Regions from separate parts of the Pseudomonas sp. EB271-G4-1 genome, predicted to be linked through region 2. Evidence: predicted binding sites of a transcription regulator. Region 2 holds the regulator's gene; each other region holds the start of a gene.
What was found. The regulator FliA, encoded in region 2, starts transcription of late flagellar genes. The targets are predictions, from matches to a motif close to CTAAAGTTTNNNNNNNNNNNGCCGNTAA.
Positions count from the first base shown of each region.

Region 1: motA (flagellar motor stator protein MotA) is a predicted target of FliA. The motif match lies at 2,250-2,277, and genes of this name have one in related genera.
Region 3: flgM (flagellar biosynthesis anti-sigma factor FlgM) is a predicted target of FliA. The motif match lies at 3,473-3,500, and genes of this name have one in related genera.

Region 1 is NZ_JBYTEO010000002.1:207,080-212,882, reverse strand. It holds gene AC3WWR_RS01945 (toll/interleukin-1 receptor domain-containing protein) at 1-180, shown strand, start outside; gene motB (flagellar motor protein MotB) at 310-1,326, opposite strand; gene motA (flagellar motor stator protein MotA) at 1,330-2,181, opposite strand; gene AC3WWR_RS01930 (HDOD domain-containing protein) at 2,348-3,886, shown strand; gene AC3WWR_RS01925 (rhodanese-like domain-containing protein) at 3,929-4,744, shown strand; gene asd (archaetidylserine decarboxylase) at 4,763-5,623, shown strand; gene serB (phosphoserine phosphatase SerB) at 5,751-5,803, opposite strand, start outside.
Region 2 is NZ_JBYTEO010000026.1:45,308-51,110, forward strand. It holds gene flhA (flagellar biosynthesis protein FlhA) at 1-981, shown strand, start outside; gene flhF (flagellar biosynthesis GTPase FlhF) at 993-2,324, shown strand; gene fleN (flagellar synthesis regulator FleN) at 2,441-3,271, shown strand; gene fliA (RNA polymerase sigma factor FliA) at 3,268-4,008, shown strand; gene AC3WWR_RS14940 (chemotaxis response regulator CheY) at 4,175-4,546, shown strand; gene AC3WWR_RS14945 (protein phosphatase CheZ) at 4,566-5,354, shown strand; gene AC3WWR_RS14950 (chemotaxis protein CheA) at 5,400-5,803, shown strand, end outside.
Region 3 is NZ_JBYTEO010000106.1:3,929-9,731, forward strand. It holds gene AC3WWR_RS29745 (glutamine synthetase family protein) at 1-261, shown strand, start outside; gene AC3WWR_RS29750 (MFS transporter) at 322-1,692, shown strand; gene AC3WWR_RS29755 (flagellar brake protein) at 1,757-2,503, opposite strand; gene AC3WWR_RS29760 (flagella synthesis protein FlgN) at 2,595-3,062, opposite strand; gene flgM (flagellar biosynthesis anti-sigma factor FlgM) at 3,111-3,437, opposite strand; gene flgA (flagellar basal body P-ring formation chaperone FlgA) at 3,604-4,365, opposite strand; gene AC3WWR_RS29775 (chemotaxis protein CheV) at 4,447-5,379, shown strand; gene cheR (protein-glutamate O-methyltransferase CheR) at 5,426-5,803, shown strand, end outside.

The DNA of each region.
Region 1 (5,803 bases), on a different contig from region 2:
AAGCTGAGCAGCGAAAGGGATATCGAGTTCTTTATCGATGCTTATCGCAACGAGATGACGGTCAAGCGTTCGATGTCATTGGAATCGGTGACGGGCAGTGAGTCGGTGCGCAGCGTCAACAGGACTAACGCCGATCGATTCCACACTGACTTGAAGTCCAGAATCATTCGCGGTTTCTGATTTTCTCACCCACCCCCTGTAGGAGCCGGCTTGCTGGCGATAGACTCAAATGCGCCGAGTGCATCCAGGCAGCACGCGTTATCGTCAACGACCATCGCCAGCAAGCCGGCCCCAACAGCCAGTGTCAGGTCACTGCTTGGCCGGCTCACCCGGCTTCGGCGCCGGGTCATCGAACAGGTTCAAGCGCTCACGCAATTCGTGGGCCGGCAGCGGCTCCTTGTCCGCCGGCAATGCGTTCGGATCGACCGGTGCAGCCGGAGCGACAGAACCTTGCGGTACATCGGGAGCAGGCTCGGCGCCTTGCGAACCTTCGATGGCACGCTGTGCCTTCTTGGTCAGCACAACAATGTCGATTCGACGGTTTACCGGGTTGAACGGATGCTCACGATCGAACAGCGCCGACGAGGCATAACCGACCACGCGCGCCACTTGCGACTCGGGATAGCTGCCCGCCACCAGTGCACGGCGCGCCGCGTTGGCACGGTTGGCCGAAAGCTCCCAGTTACCGAATTCACCGGTGCCACTGTACGGCTTGGCGTCGGTATGGCCGCTAATGCTGATCTTGTTCGGAACGGCCTTGATGGTATCGGCCATGGCCAGCAGGATGTCTTCGAAATAGGGTTTCAGGCGGGCTGAGCCTGAGTCGAACATCGGCCGGTTCTCGGCGTCCACGATCTGGATACGCAAACCGTCCGGGGTAATCTCGAACAGAATCTGGTCTTTGAATTTCTGCAGCTGCGGGTTCTCTTCGACCTTGTTCTGCAGCTCTTGCAGCAGCAGTTCCAGGCGTTCCTTCTCCACCATCTCGGCCATGCCTTCGACCTGATCGACGTCGACTGTCACCTTGTCCGGCTGCGGCTGGGTCTTCATCTCTGGGTTGAGGGTGTTGTCCGGCGCCATGGTCGGCGTGCCCCCCAGATCGATGATGTACGGCGTGCCACTTTCAGAAAAGCCGATCGGGTCCTTGAAATAACCGGCGATGGCGATCTTCTGTTCCGGAGTGGCGGTGGACAACAGCCACAACACCAGGAAGAACGCCATCATCGCTGTGGCAAAGTCGGCGAAGGCGATTTTCCAGGCGCCCCCGTGATGCCCGCCAGCGATGCGCTTGACGCGCTTGATGATTATCGGCTGATTGTTCTCCATGGCTTAACGACCGCGAACCGCTTGTTCCAGCTCGGCGAAGCTTGGACGGTGTGCCGGGTACAGAACCTTACGCCCGAACTCCACGGCCAGCGACGGCGGCATGCCGGAAGCGGAAGCCACCAGCGAAGCCTTTATAGCTTCGTAGACGTTCAGTTCTTCCTTGGCATCGTGGGCCAGGGAATGCGCCAGCGGGCCGAAGAAACCGTAGGCCGCGAGAATACCGAAGAAGGTACCGACCAGTGCCGCACCAACGTGCAGGCCGATGGACTTCTGGTCGCCCTCACCCAGCGAGGCCATGGTCACCACGATACCCAGGACCGCCGCGACGATACCGAAACCGGGCATGGCGTCGGCAATACCGTTCACCGCGTGGGACGGGTGCTCCAGGTCCTCCTTGAGGCTGTAGAGCTCCATGTCGAACAGGCCCTCCAGCTCGTGGGGCGCCATGTTGCCGGAAGACATGATGCGCAGGTAATCACAGATGAACGCGGTCATGCGCTCATCCTTGAGGACCGTCGGGTACTTGGCGAAGATCGGGCTCGCCGCGGCATCTTCGATGTCCGCTTCGATGGCCATCATGCCTTCGCGGCGGCTCTTGTTGAGAATCTCGTAGATCAGGCCCAGCACTTCAAGATAGAAGGCATGGCTGAAACGCGAACCGAACATGCTCAGGGATTTCTTGAGCACGTGCATGGTCATGTAACCAGGGTTGGCCTGCAGGAATGCACCGAGGGCCGCACCACCGATGATCATTACCTCGAAAGGCTGGATCAGGGCGGCAATCTTGCCATGGGAGAGCACGTATCCGCCGAGCACGCTCGCGAATACGACGATGATGCCGATAATTTTAGCCATAGGTAGGAGAGCACTTACTGAGTCGGGTTCAAGGTCATATTCGGAAGTTAAAAAATCTCTTCTTCTACTTATCGGCAAAACTGCGCCAGACTATAGCCAGTTCAGGCGAAAAGCTAATTTGACCCCCTCCGGGCATAGGTATTGTTGACGATGATCGCCTCCAGACATGGCTAAAAACACGAACGCCCCAACGCCAACTCCGACCACGCTCGAAGACTGGGTCAAACTTCTCGACGGTGTACGCCTGCCGGTTCCGCAGGCCAGTCACGACCGTGTCTGCCGGGCCTTGCGCGACAGTCGCAGCTCTGTGCGCAAGATTGCCGACTTGATGCAGGACAGTCCGGCCCTGGCCTTGAGCGTGATTCGCGCGGCCAACCGACACAGCCATGGCAGCATGACTGAGCCTGCGGAAAATCTTGAGGTCGCCATCAATCGCCTCGGTTTGAAACGCACCGAGGAGCTGCTCGCGCGACTGCCCGCCATGCCCCAGGGCGAGATTCCCAAAGCCCTGCGCCAGTTGCAATTGATCAGCCAGCACGCCAGCCAACAGGCCAACGGTTTTTTTGCCAGCCGCCTGGCGCGCCTGTGGCAGGACATCCATTGGGGCAGCCTGCTGTTTCTGTCACCACTGTGGCCGTTGGCGCTGACGCATCCGCACCTGCTCGAAGACTGGGAGCTGCGGGTCATTCATAAAGGCGAATCGGCGCGCACCGTCGAAAAGCAACTGTTTGGCGCTCGCCTGCTGGAGATCGGCCTGGCCCTGGTGAACCTGTGGCACCTGCCGATCTGGGTTCAACAGGGCTATCGACTGTTGCTGACCGAGCAACGGGAGCTGGTCAAAGTTCTGCGCATTGCCCGTGACAGCGAGCATCCGCTACGCCAGCAGAACCGCCTGGATGACGACCCGACCCTGCGCCGCTGGCTCAATCAACCGGCCAACACGGTACTTTTAGCCAACGGGCTGGCGCTCTCGGCGCACCATGCCTGGGACAGTCCGCACAGTGAGCGCTGGCAGTACCTGACCAGCCTCTACTTGCAAATACCGATGAGCGAGGTGCAACAACAACTGCACCAGCAAGCCGCCAACAGCGCGCGTTATCACGCCATGCCCGACCTCTGGCATCCCGCTGTCGCGCTGATCTGGCCATGGGGCACGAGCCCTGTGCATGCCAGTTTGCAGCCAGCCCCGGCACCCACCGCCGAAGACCTGGCGAAGTGGCGCAAACAATGCGCTGAGTTGCTGGTCGAGCCGAGTCGCTTCACCAACGCCATCCACCTGACCACCTCTGCCCGCGACGCACTGGTTGCCTGCGGCATGCGCAGGGTGATGATCCTGATGGCCGACCGTACTCATACCCAGCTGCGTGTGCACCAGACGGCTGGGCTGCCTGTCGAAGCATCTGGCCTGAACTTTGTCGTCAGTCAAAGCGCCGTGCTGCAACGCTTGCTCGCGCAACAGGCCCAGGTTCGCCTCACGCCGCTCAACAACGCGCAGTTTTCCGCGTTACTGCCCAACAGCCTGCGCAGCCAGTTCAGCGGCGAACACTTGTTGTTGCGTTCGCTGCTCAACAATGGACGGGTAATCATGATCGTCGTGGCAGACCAGGGTGGCGGGCCATTCTCGGACATCACCCTGCAAGCCTTCGGCAAAACCGCACAATGCATTGAAAAAGCGCTGCACAGCTTTAGCCAGCGCGGCCAATAAGGCTGCGCTACAATCCCCCCTTTTGTGCTCTGGAGACCTCACATGTCTGACTTCTCTGGCTTGCCGCTGGTGATCGAGCCGAGCGACTTGCTCTCTCGCCTCGACGCCCGCGAACTGATCCTGGTGGACTTGACCAGTCCTGCCCGCTACACCGAAGGGCACATTCCCGGCGCGCGCTTTGTCGATCCTAAACGCACGCAACTGGGGCAGGCGCCCGCCCCGGGACTGATGCCACCGCAGGCAGCACTCGAAACGTTGTTTGGAGAGCTGGGGCACAACCCCGATGCCGTCTATGTCGTTTATGACGACGAAGGTGGCGGCTGGGCCGGTCGCTTTATCTGGCTCCTGGACGTCATTGGCCACAGCAAGTATCACTATGTCGATGGCGGCCTGACGGCCTGGCTGGCAGAAGGCATGCCCATGTCAATCCAGATCCCGCCACCCGCTGGCGGCCCGGTTGCGCTGACCCTGCACGACGAACCCACGGCTACCCGCGAGTACCTGCAAAGCCGTCTCGGCGCTGCCGACCTGGCGATCTGGGATGCACGTGGGCCACTGGAGTATTCCGGCGAGAAAGTCCTGGCGGCCAAGGGCGGACACATCCCAGGCGCCGTGAATTTCGAATGGACCGCGGGCATGGACAAGGCGCGTAACCTGCGCATCCGTACCGACATGCCACAGATCCTCGAACAGCTCGGCATTACCCCTGACAAAGAAGTGATTACCCACTGCCAGACTCACCATCGATCTGGCTTCACCTATCTGGTGGCCAAGGCTCTCGGTTATCCGCGGGTCAAGGGCTACGCCGGCTCCTGGGGCGAATGGGGTAACCATCCCGACACGCCCGTAGAGATTTAAGGTTTTTAAGGACAGTTAATGAACAAGCGTCTGTTTATCGTCAGCCAATACCTGCTGCCCCACAACCTGCTCTCGCGACTGGCCGGCTGCATCGCCGAATGCCGCGTGCGCTGGTTCAAGAATGCGTTCACCGCGTGGTTCGCCAAGCGCTACCAGGTGAACATGTCCGAGGCACTGGTCGAAGACCTGACCGCCTACGAGCACTTCAACGCTTTCTTCACCCGTGCCTTGAAAGACGGCGCGCGCCCACTGGACGAGACACCGGGCGCGATCCTCAGCCCGGCGGACGGCGCCGTCAGCCAGCTCGGCCCGATTGAGCACGGCCGTGTCTTCCAGGCCAAGGGCCACAGCTTCAGCGTGCTGGAACTCTTGGGTGGCGATGCGGCGAATGCTGCGCCGTTCATGGGCGGTGATTTCGCGACTATTTATCTGTCGCCCAAGGATTACCACCGTGTGCACATGCCACTGGCCGGCACCCTGCGCGAGATGGTCTACATCCCGGGCCGCCTGTTCTCGGTCAACCAGACCACCGCTGAAAACGTTCCTGAATTGTTTGCCCGCAACGAGCGCGTGGCGTGCATTTTCGACACCGAGCGCGGGCCGATGGCCGTGGTGCTGGTGGGCGCGATGATCGTGGCATCGATCGAAACCGTGTGGGCTGGACTGGTTACGCCACCGAAACGCGAGCTGAAAACCTTCCGCTACGACGAAGCCGCACGCGCGCCGATCCACCTGGAAAAAGGTGCGGAGCTGGGTCGTTTCAAACTGGGTTCGACCGCTGTCGTGCTGTTCGGGCCGGATCAGGTGAAATGGGCTGAAGAGCTGGTAGCGGGTTCGCCGGTGCGGATGGGTCAGGGTATGGGCCTGCCGAAGGCCTGATACACACCTTTACTGTAGGAGCGAGCCTGCTCGCGATGAACCTGAGAACGACGCGGGCATTCTGAATGCCCGCGTCATCGTTGACGTCCATCGCGAGCATGCTCGCTCCTACAGGTGTTCTGCGGTGTTACAGCTGGCCGTCGCGGTCGCGGAAGCCCAGCAGGTACAGCACGCCATCCA
Region 2 (5,803 bases):
GTGGACCGCAACCAGGGCGGGCAATTGCTGGCGCGGATCAAGGGCGTGCGCAAAAAGCTGTCCCAGGACCTGGGCTTCCTGATGCCCACGGTTCACATCCGCGATAACCTCGACCTGGCTCCGAGTGCCTATCGCCTTACCCTGATGGGGGTGATCCTGGCCGAGGCGGAGATTTACCCGGACCGCGAACTGGCGATCAACCCGGGGCAGGTCTACGGCACGCTCAATGGCATTACCGCCAAAGATCCGGCTTTTGGCCTGGAGGCGGTGTGGATCGAAATCAGCCAGCGCGCCCAGGCGCAATCGCTTGGCTACACCGTAGTCGATGCCAGTACAGTGGTGGCCACCCACTTGAACCAGATCCTGTACAAGCACTCCAGCGAGCTGATCGGCCACGAAGAAGTCCAGCAACTCATGCAATTGCTGGCGAAAAACTCGCCGAAGCTGGCCGAAGAGCTGGTGCCGGGCGTGCTGTCACTGTCGCAATTGCTCAAGGTCTTGCAAGCGCTATTGGCCGAGCAGGTACCGGTACGCGACATTCGTAGCATTGCCGAAGCCATCGCGAACAATGCCAGCAAGAGTCAAGATACCGCCGCGCTGGTCGCCGCGGTGCGTGTCGGCGTATCCCGCGCAATCGTGCAAAGCATTGTAGGCACTGACTCCGAGCTGCCAGTGATCACGCTGGAACCCAGGTTGGAACAAATATTGCTCAATAGTCTGCAGAAGGCAGGACAAGGCTCTGAAGAGGGGGTTCTGCTGGAGCCAAGCATGGCTGAGAAGCTGCAGCGCTCGTTGATCGATGCGGCGCAGCGGCAGGAGATGCAAGGTCAACCGGTGATTCTGCTGGTGGCCGGTCCGGTTCGCGCGATGCTCTCGCGATTTGGCCGGCTCGCAGTCCCGGGTTTGCATGTGTTGGCTTATCAGGAAATTCCTGACAACAAGCAAGTGACCATCGTTGCGACAGTAGGGCCCAACGGCTGAGGTAGTGATTCATGCAAGTTAAGCGTTTCTTCGCCGCCGATATGCGTCAGGCCATGAAGCTGGTTCGCGATGAGCTGGGCGCCGATGCCGCGATCATTGGCAACCGCCGCATCGCCGGTGGCGTCGAGATTACGGCTGCCCTGGATTACCAACTGTCGGCGCTGGCCCCTCGCGTTCCGAACATGGAACTCGAGGACGAGCTGCGCAAGACCCAGTCGCGCATCGTCAACGCCCAGGCCGAATTGAGCCTGCGAGGCGAGGGCGAAGGCGATAGCGACAAGAGCACTAATCGCCAGTTGTTTGCCGGCCTGCCGCTGACGGCTGCCGAGCCGCTGATCGAACCGACCCTGGCCGAGCCGCGCCGTCCCGCGCCGACACCGGCCCCGGCGGCGACTATCGATACGCGGGTCTTCGACTCGATGCGTTCGGAACTCAACAGCCTGCGCGAACTGATGGAAGTACAACTCGGTTCCCTCGCCTGGAACCAGCTGCAGGGCAGCCGCCCGGACCAGGCGAACCTGTGGCGTCGCCTGCAGCGCATTGGCCTGTCCGGCCCGTTGTCGCGGGACCTGCTGGCGCTGGTCAGCGAAATTGAAGAACCCCGTCAGGCCTGGCGCATGTTGCTGGCGCACCTGGCGCGGATGATTGTCACGCCGGAAATGGAACCGCTGGAAGAGGGCGGCGTGATTGCCATGGTCGGCCCGGCCGGCATGGGCAAGACCACCACCCTGGCCAAGCTGGCGGCCCGTTACGTGCTCAAGTACGGCGCGCAGAACATTGCCCTGGTGAGCATGGACAGCTTTCGCATCGGTGCCCAGGAGCAGCTCAAGACCCTCGGGCGGATCCTCAATGTGCCGGTGACCCACGTCGATCCGAACCAGTCATTGGTCCAGGCGCTGGACCCTTTGTTGCGCAAGCGCGTGGTGCTGATCGATACCGCCGGCCTGCAAGCCAGCGATCCGGCCCTGCGCATGCAGCTCGAAAGCCTGGCCGGTCGAGGCATCAAGTCAAAAAATTACCTGGTCCTGGCAACCACCAGCCAGAAACAGGTTCTAACCGCTGCTTATCACAGTTACAAGCGTTGCGGGCTCGCTGGCTGCATCCTGACTAAACTGGATGAAACGGCAAGTCTGGGCGAAGTGTTGAGTCTGGCCATCAGCCATGAATTGCCGGTGGCCTACCTGACCGATGGCCCGCGGATTCCAGATGATCTGCATCTGCCGCGTCGTCATCAACTGGTCAGTCGGGCCGTCAGCGTGCAAATGCAGGAAGAACCCAGCGAAGAGGCCATGGCTGACATGTTCGCTGATATCTACCACAGTCCGACCAAGCAGGTTGGCTGAGGTAACAATGAATAGTTTTTATACCCTACATCGATGGCCTGCCATGCATTGTTCCGATTGTGAACGCGCAGCCAGTTATGTGGCCCCGTCTATGCAGAACAAGGTAAAGAAATAACATGGGCAGCATGCATCCTGTACAGGTGATCGCGGTGACCGGCGGCAAAGGTGGCGTCGGCAAAACTAACGTGTCAGTGAACTTGTCCCTGGCTTTGGCTGAGCTTGGCCGGCGCGTCATGTTGCTGGACGCTGACCTTGGGCTGGCGAATGTCGACGTTCTGTTGGGGCTGACACCCAAACGTACCCTGGCCGACGTGATTGAAGGCCGCTGTGAATTGCGCGACGTGCTGTTGCAGGGGCCCGGCGGCATCCGCATCGTTCCGGCGGCGTCCGGCACCCAGAGCATGGTTCACTTGAGCCCGGCGCAGCATGCCGGCCTGATCCAGGCCTTCAGCGACATTGGCGACAATCTCGACGTGCTGGTGATCGACACCGCTGCGGGCATTGGCGAGTCGGTGGTCAGCTTCGTGCGCGCGGCCCAGGAAGTGTTGCTGGTGGTCTGCGACGAGCCGACCTCGATCACTGACGCCTACGCGTTGATCAAATTGCTCAACCGCGATTACGGCATGAACCGTTTCCGGGTGCTGGCCAACATGGCGCAGAGCCCCCAGGAAGGGCGCAACCTGTTCGCCAAGTTGACCAAGGTCACCGACCGCTTCCTCGACGTCGCCTTGCAATATGTCGGTGCGGTGCCGTACGACGAAAGCGTGCGCAAGGCCGTGCAGAAGCAGCGCGCCGTCTACGAGGCCTTCCCGCGCTCCAAGTGCTCGCTGGCATTCAAGGCGATCGCGCAGAAGGTCGATACCTGGCCACTGCCCGCCAACCCGCGCGGGCACCTGGAATTCTTCGTCGAGCGCCTCGTGCAACAGACGGCAGGACCCGTGCTATGACCGCAAGCGGTTACAACCTCTACAAGGCATCGGCGCGTGACGCGCAGTACGAGCTGATCGAGCGTTACGCGCCGCTGGTTAAACGCATTGCCTATCACTTGCTGGCACGACTGCCGGCCAGTGTCCAGGTCGAAGACCTGATCCAGGCCGGGATGATCGGCCTGCTGGAAGTCTCGACCAAATACGACGCCAGCAAAGGCGCGAGTTTCGAAACCTACGCGGGCATCCGCATCCGCGGCGCCATGCTCGATGAAGTGCGCAAGGGCGACTGGGCGCCTCGTTCGGTCCACCGCAATACGCGGATGGTCAGCGACGCGATTCGCTCGATTGAAGCTAAAACCGGGCGTGACGCTAAAGATCACGAAGTTGCGGCCGAACTCCAATTGAGTCTTGACGATTACTACGGGATTTTGAACGACACCCTGGGCAGTCGGCTGTTCAGTTTCGACGACCTGTTGCAGGACGGCGAACACGAAGGGCTGCACGAGGATGGCGCCAGTGCGCATCTGGAACCGTCTCGCGATCTGGAAGATGAACGCTTCCAGGCGGCGCTGGCGGACGCGATCGCCAACTTGCCGGAGCGCGAGCGATTGGTGTTGGCGTTGTATTACGACGAAGAATTGAATCTCAAGGAAATCGGCGAAGTCCTGGGGGTCAGCGAATCCCGGGTCAGCCAGTTACACAGCCAGTGCGCGGCCCGTTTGCGGGGGCGTCTGGGAGAGTGGCGAGCGCGCTGAAGGCAGTGTGGGGGCACTGCGACGCGGCTGGTGGGGTAATGAACCGCGCCGGTCTCGATCCGTTGTATCCCAAACAGTCATCGAGTGTTTTGCCAGATTGATAGAAATGGCGTGTCCAGGTGCTGGGCGCGTTTTAGTCTGCTTGGAGGTCGAATTGGACAAGAACATGAAAATCCTCATCGTTGATGACTTCTCAACGATGCGGCGGATCATCAAGAACCTGTTGCGTGACCTTGGGTTCACCAACACGGTCGAGGCCGACGATGGCACTACCGCCATTCCGGTACTCAACAGCGGGAGCATCGACTTTCTGGTGACGGACTGGAACATGCCTGGCATGACCGGTATCGATCTGCTGCGTCATGTGCGCGCCGATGAAAAACTCAAGCACCTGCCAGTGCTGATGGTGACTGCCGAAGCCAAGCGCGAGCAGATCATCGAAGCGGCCCAGGCCGGCGTAAATGGCTATGTGGTCAAACCCTTCACGGCCCAGGCGTTGAAAGAAAAAATCGAGAAGATTTTCGAACGCATCGGTTGAACTGCGCCACGGGGGAGCTATGGAGCATAACGAGTCATCCCAGGGCGATTTTGAATCGACCCTGAAAAAACACGCCGTTGAATTGGTCGCGAGCCTTGAAAAGGGCAGGTTCGGCGATGCTGTGCAATTGATCCATGAGCTCAACCAGACCCGTGACCGTGGCTTGTATCAGGAAGTGGGCAAGCTCACCCGCGAGCTGCATAGCGCGATCGTCAATTTCCAGATTGACCCGCACATGCCGCAAGCCGAGGAAGTGTCACAGATCACCGACGCCACCGAGCGCCTGGGGTATGTGGTCAAACTGACGGAAGCCGCCGCCAACCGCACCATGGACCTGGTGGAAAACGCCACGCCATTGGTCAACGGCCTGGCTGAAGAGGCGCAGGGCTTGAGCGCCGACTGGGGACGGTTCATGCGGCGCGAAGTCGGGGCCGAAGAGTTTCGTGAACTGGCCCGGCGCGTCGATGGTTTCCTGGCGCGCAGCAGCGCAGACAATCGCGCCGTGTCCAGCAACCTCAACGACATTCTGCTCGCCCAGGATTACCAGGACCTTACCGGCCAGGTGATCAAGCGTGTGACCCAACTGGTCACCGAAGTGGAAAGCAACCTGCTCAAGCTCGTGCTGATGGCCAGTCAGGTGGACCGCTTTGCGGGCATCGAACATGACCGTGCGGCAATGCTTGCAGAAAAAGATCCACAAAAACATCTCTCCAAGGGTGAAGGTCCGCAGATTCATGCCGATAAAAGAGAAGACGTTATGTCCGGTCAGGACGATGTGGACGATTTGCTATCCAGCCTGGGTTTTTAAAGTTCAGGTTTTTTGGGTTTTTAGACCTGTAGGAGCACCCCCTTAATGAGCTTCGGCGCCGATGAAGAGATCCTTCAGGATTTCCTGGTTGAGGCCGGCGAGATTCTAGAGCAACTGTCCGAGCAACTGGTCGAGCTGGAAAGCCGTCCGGATGATGCGGACTTGCTCAATGCAATTTTTCGCGGTTTTCACACTGTAAAAGGGGGCGCCGGCTTCCTCCAGCTCAACGAGCTGGTGGAGTGCTGCCACATCGCCGAGAACGTGTTCGACATCCTGCGCAAGGGCGAACGTCGCGTCGACTCGGAATTGATGGACGTGGTCCTCGAAGCGCTGGATGCGGTGAACGGCATGTTCAGCGAAGTGCGCGAGCGTAGTCCGGTCACGGCTGCAACACCTGAGCTGCTGGCGGCACTGGCGCGTCTGGCCGAGCCGCAATCGGCTGACGAAGT
Region 3 (5,803 bases), on a different contig from region 2:
CTGGCCTGCGGGTTGTATGGCATTGAGCATCGACTGGAGCCCGACGAACCGGTTCAGGGTGAGTTCCAGGTGCCGGATAAACTTTCATTGCCCTGTACCTTGCATGCAGCGCTTGAGCGTCTGAAACGTAGCCATTTGGCAATTGAACTGTTCGGCAAGGAATTCATCGAAGGCTACGTCGCTTCGAAGACCATGGAATTGACCAGTTTCCTTGATGAAATTACTCCCTGGGAACGGCGTGTCCTGGCCGCCCAGGCCTGATGAAATGTCGACACCGGGCTATCGTTTAATAGCCCGTCACCCACTGCAAGGAGTCGCTCGTTGCGCCTAATCTGGAAGTCCTTTCGAGCGCTTTATTTCGCGTCGCTGATGATGTTGATCGGCTCGGGCCTGCTGAGTACTTACCTGGCTTTGCGCCTGGCTGCCGATCATGTCGATAGCCTGTGGGTCGGCGCGTTGATGGCTGCCAACTATTTCGGCCTGGTGCTGGGCGGCAAGATCGGCCATCGGTTGATAGCCCGGGTCGGGCATATTCGAGCCTATTCGGCCTGCGCCGGGATAGTCGGCGCGGCGGTGCTGGGCCATGGCCTGGTGGACTGGTTGCCTGCCTGGTTGTTCCTGCGGGTGATCGTCGGTCTCGGCATGATGTGCCAGTACATGGTCATCGAGAGCTGGCTCAATGAGCAGGCCGATGCCAAGCAGCGCGGCCTGGTGTTCAGCGGATACATGATCGCCTCCTACCTGGGGTTGGTGCTGGGTCAGTTGATTCTGGTCATGCACCCGGGGCTGGGGTTGGAACTGCTGATGCTGGTAGCCCTATGTTTCACGCTTTGCCTGGTGCCGGTGGCCCTGACCCGACGGATTCACCCGGCGCCTTTGCATCCCGCACCGATGGAGCCGCGGTTCTTTATCAAGCGGGTGCCACAGTCATTGAGTACCGTCCTGGGCGCAGGCCTGATTGTCGGCTCGTTCTACGGTCTGGCACCGCTGTACGCCTCCCAGCAAGGGCTGTCCACGGAGCAGGTCGGCCTGTTCATGGGTAGCTGCATTTTTGCCGGGTTGCTGGTGCAGTGGCCGTTGGGATGGTTGTCCGATCGCTATGACCGGGCGCTGTTGATTCGCTGTTTTGCGTTTAGCCTGGCGTTGGCTGCCTTGCCGTTGGCGATCATGGAGCGGGTGCCGCTGGAGGTCCTGTTCGTTGCCGGGTTCCTTTGCTCGTTGGTCCAGTTCTGCCTGTATCCGTTGGCAGTGGCCTTCTCCAATGACCATGTCGAGGGCGATCGACGTGTATCGTTGACGGCGATGTTGCTGGTGACCTACGGCGTTGGCGCCAGCATCGGTCCGCTGGTGGCGGGCGTGCTGATGAAGTTGTTCGGCAGCCAGATGCTCTATGCGTTCTTCAGTTTCTTCGCGTTGGTGCTGGTGTGGCGAATTCGTCCGAAAGCGGTGACCAATTTGCATCAGGTGGACGACGCACCGCTGCATCACGTCGCCATGCCAGACAGTATGTCGAGTTCACCACTTGTGGCGGCGCTGGATCCAAGGGTGGACGAGCAGGTGGTGCAGGATCAGATGCAGAATCCACTTCCCTCCGATCCGAGTCCGGAACCGGAACCGGAACCGGAAACCGATCCTCCCCCGCAAGAACCGGATTCTGGCAGGGAGCAGAGTTTTACCGAGGCCAGGCCCTGACATTCAGGCAAAAAAAACGGGCAGTCACCGCAAGGGGCTGCCCGTTTTTGCTTGAAGCGTTGCCTCAGAAGTCGTCTTTGTCGAAGCGCCGCGCTTCGCGTTGCAGCTGGTAGACGAACCGCTCGACCTGACGTTGCACCAGTCCGCTCATGTTGTGGAAACGAACGCCAGCGAAAGTGGTGGAGATCTTTTCTTCAAAGTGCAGGTAGCGCAGTTCAACCGGTGCCGTCATTTTGCCGAAAGGCAGATCGGCGTTGAAACGGTCGTAAACCTGACCCAGTTGCAGGCTGCCGGTGATATCGCCTTCAAAGCGCAACTTGCAGCCAGTGGCGGAGATGTCCAGCAGCTTGCCGCTGATCGATGCCTTGAGTTTTTCACCGTCCAGATTGACGTTGACCAGTTGGGCCAATTTCAAGGCAGCGCGGAATGCATTGCGGCGCTGGTGGTAGACGACTTCATCGGGCAGGGTGCCACGGTAGCAACGGCTGCCGTTGGATTCGTCGATGGTCAGCGGGCCATTGCTTTCCCACGCGATGCGCACGCCTTCATGAAAACCTTCGACTTTGAAGGGTTCGCCGGCCAGCAGGAAACGTTCGCCATCGCGGGGAATCATTTCGTCCAGGGCAATCATGTTGCGCTCACGATCAAGGTCCACCAGATAGCTCTGGAAGCGCTGGCTGCGCTCGTGGAACGTGATTATCAGCGGGTCATGGCTGTCTAGCAATTGGCGCAAATTGCCGGAGATTTCCAGGGGCGTTCTGAGCACCTTGGGTGGCTGCGGAGCATCTTCCGCGTTTAAGGCATTGGACACGGCTAATCAATCTCCAGACAAATGTTGACTACGGCAAGCAGCATTTTGCCATCATGTTTCGCGTCTTGATAGAGCGGGCTTATCGACAGGCTCAAGCCTGACTGAGCGGGCGTGGTTTCACTAATCGGGAGAATGATCCGCTGGCGTCATAGAGCGCGGGCTGGTCACCGCCGTTAAGGATTCTCAGCTGGGTGGCCGTGGCGGCCTGCTGTACAAGGATCGATTGTCCATTGTCCGCGTTGGCGGCGTGGCATTGAGCCAACAGGTCGGTCAGCGCATCACTTTGCACCAGCAGTTCTTGACCAATGCTCGATTGACTGGCCAGTTGCTCCAGACCGCTGCGGTTGGCTGGCAAGTTGAGGCTGGCAAGAATCTCACTGCGTCTGCGGCCATGCTGATCGAGTTCGATGACCAATGCCTGCTTGCGCGCCAGGATTTCTTCCAGCAACCGCATGTCGCGGCCGTGCAGGGCGAGGAATTCGGTGTGCAGTAATTCCAGCAAGCGTTGCGCTGGAGCAAGGTCGTCGGTGATCAGTTGCAGTAAATTAGTGTCGTGCATGGCTGGCCTTGGGGTTTAAGCGTCCAAAAGCCTGGCGCGGGCCTAGGCCTAGCGCTGGGCTTCGAAGTTGAGCAGTTTGCTGGCTACACGGTTGCTGTCGACTTTATAGCTGCCATCGGCGATAGCTGCTTTCAACTCAGCTACGCGGGATTTGTCGACGACAGGCTGATCACGCAGCGTATCGGAGATCTTTTGCAACTGTTGCGCCTCATTGCTCAGATGTACCGACTCCCCGCTCTGGACGGTACTGGCCTGTTCCGCCGCGGAGGCAGGCTCGCCAGGTTTGCCGGATTCGGCGGTTTCCCTGGCGGCGCTGGTACGTGTACTGCCCGTGACTGACGGGGAGCTGTTCAATCGGCTGAAATCGATAACCATGTTAAAAACCTCTGGGAATTTGGACGCTTGCCATGTTTTCGGCCATTCCCTGAAAAACTTTAGGCTCATTCATCAAATGAGCTTGCGCGCGCCAGCGCTTGCCGTGCCTGGCACACAGTTTAGGGAACCGCCGAGGCCGGCGCCACATCTTCACCCACAGTAAATCCTACATGGACACTTCCACCTGGCCTGGTGCGATCACCTGTGCCTTGATGACCCGTTTGGAATTGAGATTCTTGACTCGAATCTGTTCGCTCAGGCCGCCACTGGCCAATGCCTCGCCGGGCATTCGCACGCTGAGCGTACCACTGCGGGCGGTAATCACTACCTGGTCGCCCTTGCGTATCACTTCCGCTTGTTCGATGTGCACCAGGCTGATGACCTGATCGTTGACCATTGGTCGGGTAAGTCGCTGCCCGACAGCCTGGTCCACGGCAGTCAGGTACCCCTGGTTAAGCAGGCTGATATCGCGCTCGCGCAGCGTGACGTCCTGCGGCTCGATAATACCGGCGCGGCGCAGTGGCCGGGTGGTCGTGACGACCTCGCGAAACAGGCGTACTTGAGCGGGCACGAAGACTGTCCAGGGGGATGTTCCCTCACAGCGAACCTTGACCGTTACGCGGCCCAAGGGCTTGGCCGGACTCTCCAGCGTGGCTGTCAATTCCTTGTCGCACATCGGCATGCGCAGACGCGGATCGAGCGGGTTTACCTGGATTTCATAGCGACCCTGGGTTTGACTGGTCGCCAGATAGTCCTCTACGGTGAATTCAAGAAAGCCCTGGGTGACGCCGATAAGCATGTCAGGCAAGGTAACCGCGTCAGCAAGGGCAGGGCTGCCAGCGTTGAACAGGCAAACAGCCGACAACACCCCCAGCCATTGGCGGCAGCGGGTGGTCAGGCGTCGGAATAATGTCGGTTCTGAGTTCATGACATGTAAAAAGCAAGCGCCGTGCCGTTTAGTGAAGAAGGCGCGTCGCAACAACACTTAGCGTTGGCGTAGGAGTCAGGCATGGCTGGTGTAATGGATTCGGTGAACCAGCGCACGCAACTGGTGGGGCAAAATCGCCTTGAGTTGCTGTTGTTCCGTCTCGACGGCCAGCAGCTGTATGGGATCAACGTGTTCAAGGTGCGGGAGGTGCTGCAATGCCCCAAACTGACGCTGATGCCCAAGTCCAGTCCTGTCGTGTGTGGCGTGGCAAATATTCGGGGGGCGACCATTCCGATCCTTGATCTGGCGATGGCGACCGGTTCCGGTGGCTTGAAGGACAAGAACAACCCCTTCGTGATCATCACGGAGTACAACACCAAGACCCAGGGATTCCTGGTTCGCTCGGTGGAACGCATCGTCAACATGAACTGGGAGGAGATTCATCCACCACCCAAGGGCACCGGACGTGATCACTACCTGACGGCGGTGACCCGGGTCGACAACCAGTTGGTGGAAATCATCGACGTCGAAAAGGTACTGGCGGAAGTGGCGCCGACCCCGGAAGCGATCTCCGCTGGCGTGGTGGATGTCGAGACCCAGCACAAGGCGCTCTCCTTGCGCGTGCTGACGGTCGATGATTCGTCAGTGGCGCGCAAACAGGTCACCCGGTGCCTGCAAACGGTCGGTGTTGAAGTGGTGGCGTTGAACGACGGTCGCCAAGCGCTGGATTACCTGCGCAAACTGGTCGACGAGGGCAAGAGGCCAGAGGAGGAGTTCCTGATGATGATTTCCGACATCGAGATGCCGGAAATGGACGGATACACCCTCACGGCGGAGATCCGCAACGACCCTCGCATGCAAAAGCTTCATATCATCCTGCATACTTCGTTGTCGGGTGTATTCAATCAGGCGATGGTCAGGAAGGTCGGTGCCGATGACTTCCTGGCCAAGTTCCGTCCTGATGACCTGGCATCCCGGGTAGTCGACCGGATCAAGGCAGCAGACATCAGCTAGGGGCGTTCGGCCCCCGGCAGTCAACACGATTTTAGAGGCGGCAGCATTGTCTACGGGTAATTTGGATTTCGAACAGTTCCGGGTGTTCCTGGAAAAAGCCTGTGGCATTTTGCTCGGTGAAAACAAGCAATATCTAGTCTCCAGCCGTCTCAACAAACTGATGGAGCAGCAAGGCATCAAGTCCCTGGGTGAGCTGGTCCAGCGCATTCAGACCCAGCCGCGCAGCGGGTTGCGCGAGATGGTGGTGGATGCAATGACGACCAACGAAACCCTGTGGTTTCGTGATACCTATCCGTTTGAAGTCTTGAAAAACAAGGTGCTGCCCGAAGCGATCAAGGCCAGCCCCGGTCAGCGTCTGCGGATCTGGTCGGCGGCCTGCTCGTCGGGTCAGGAACCGTATTCGCTGTCGATGTCCATCGATGAG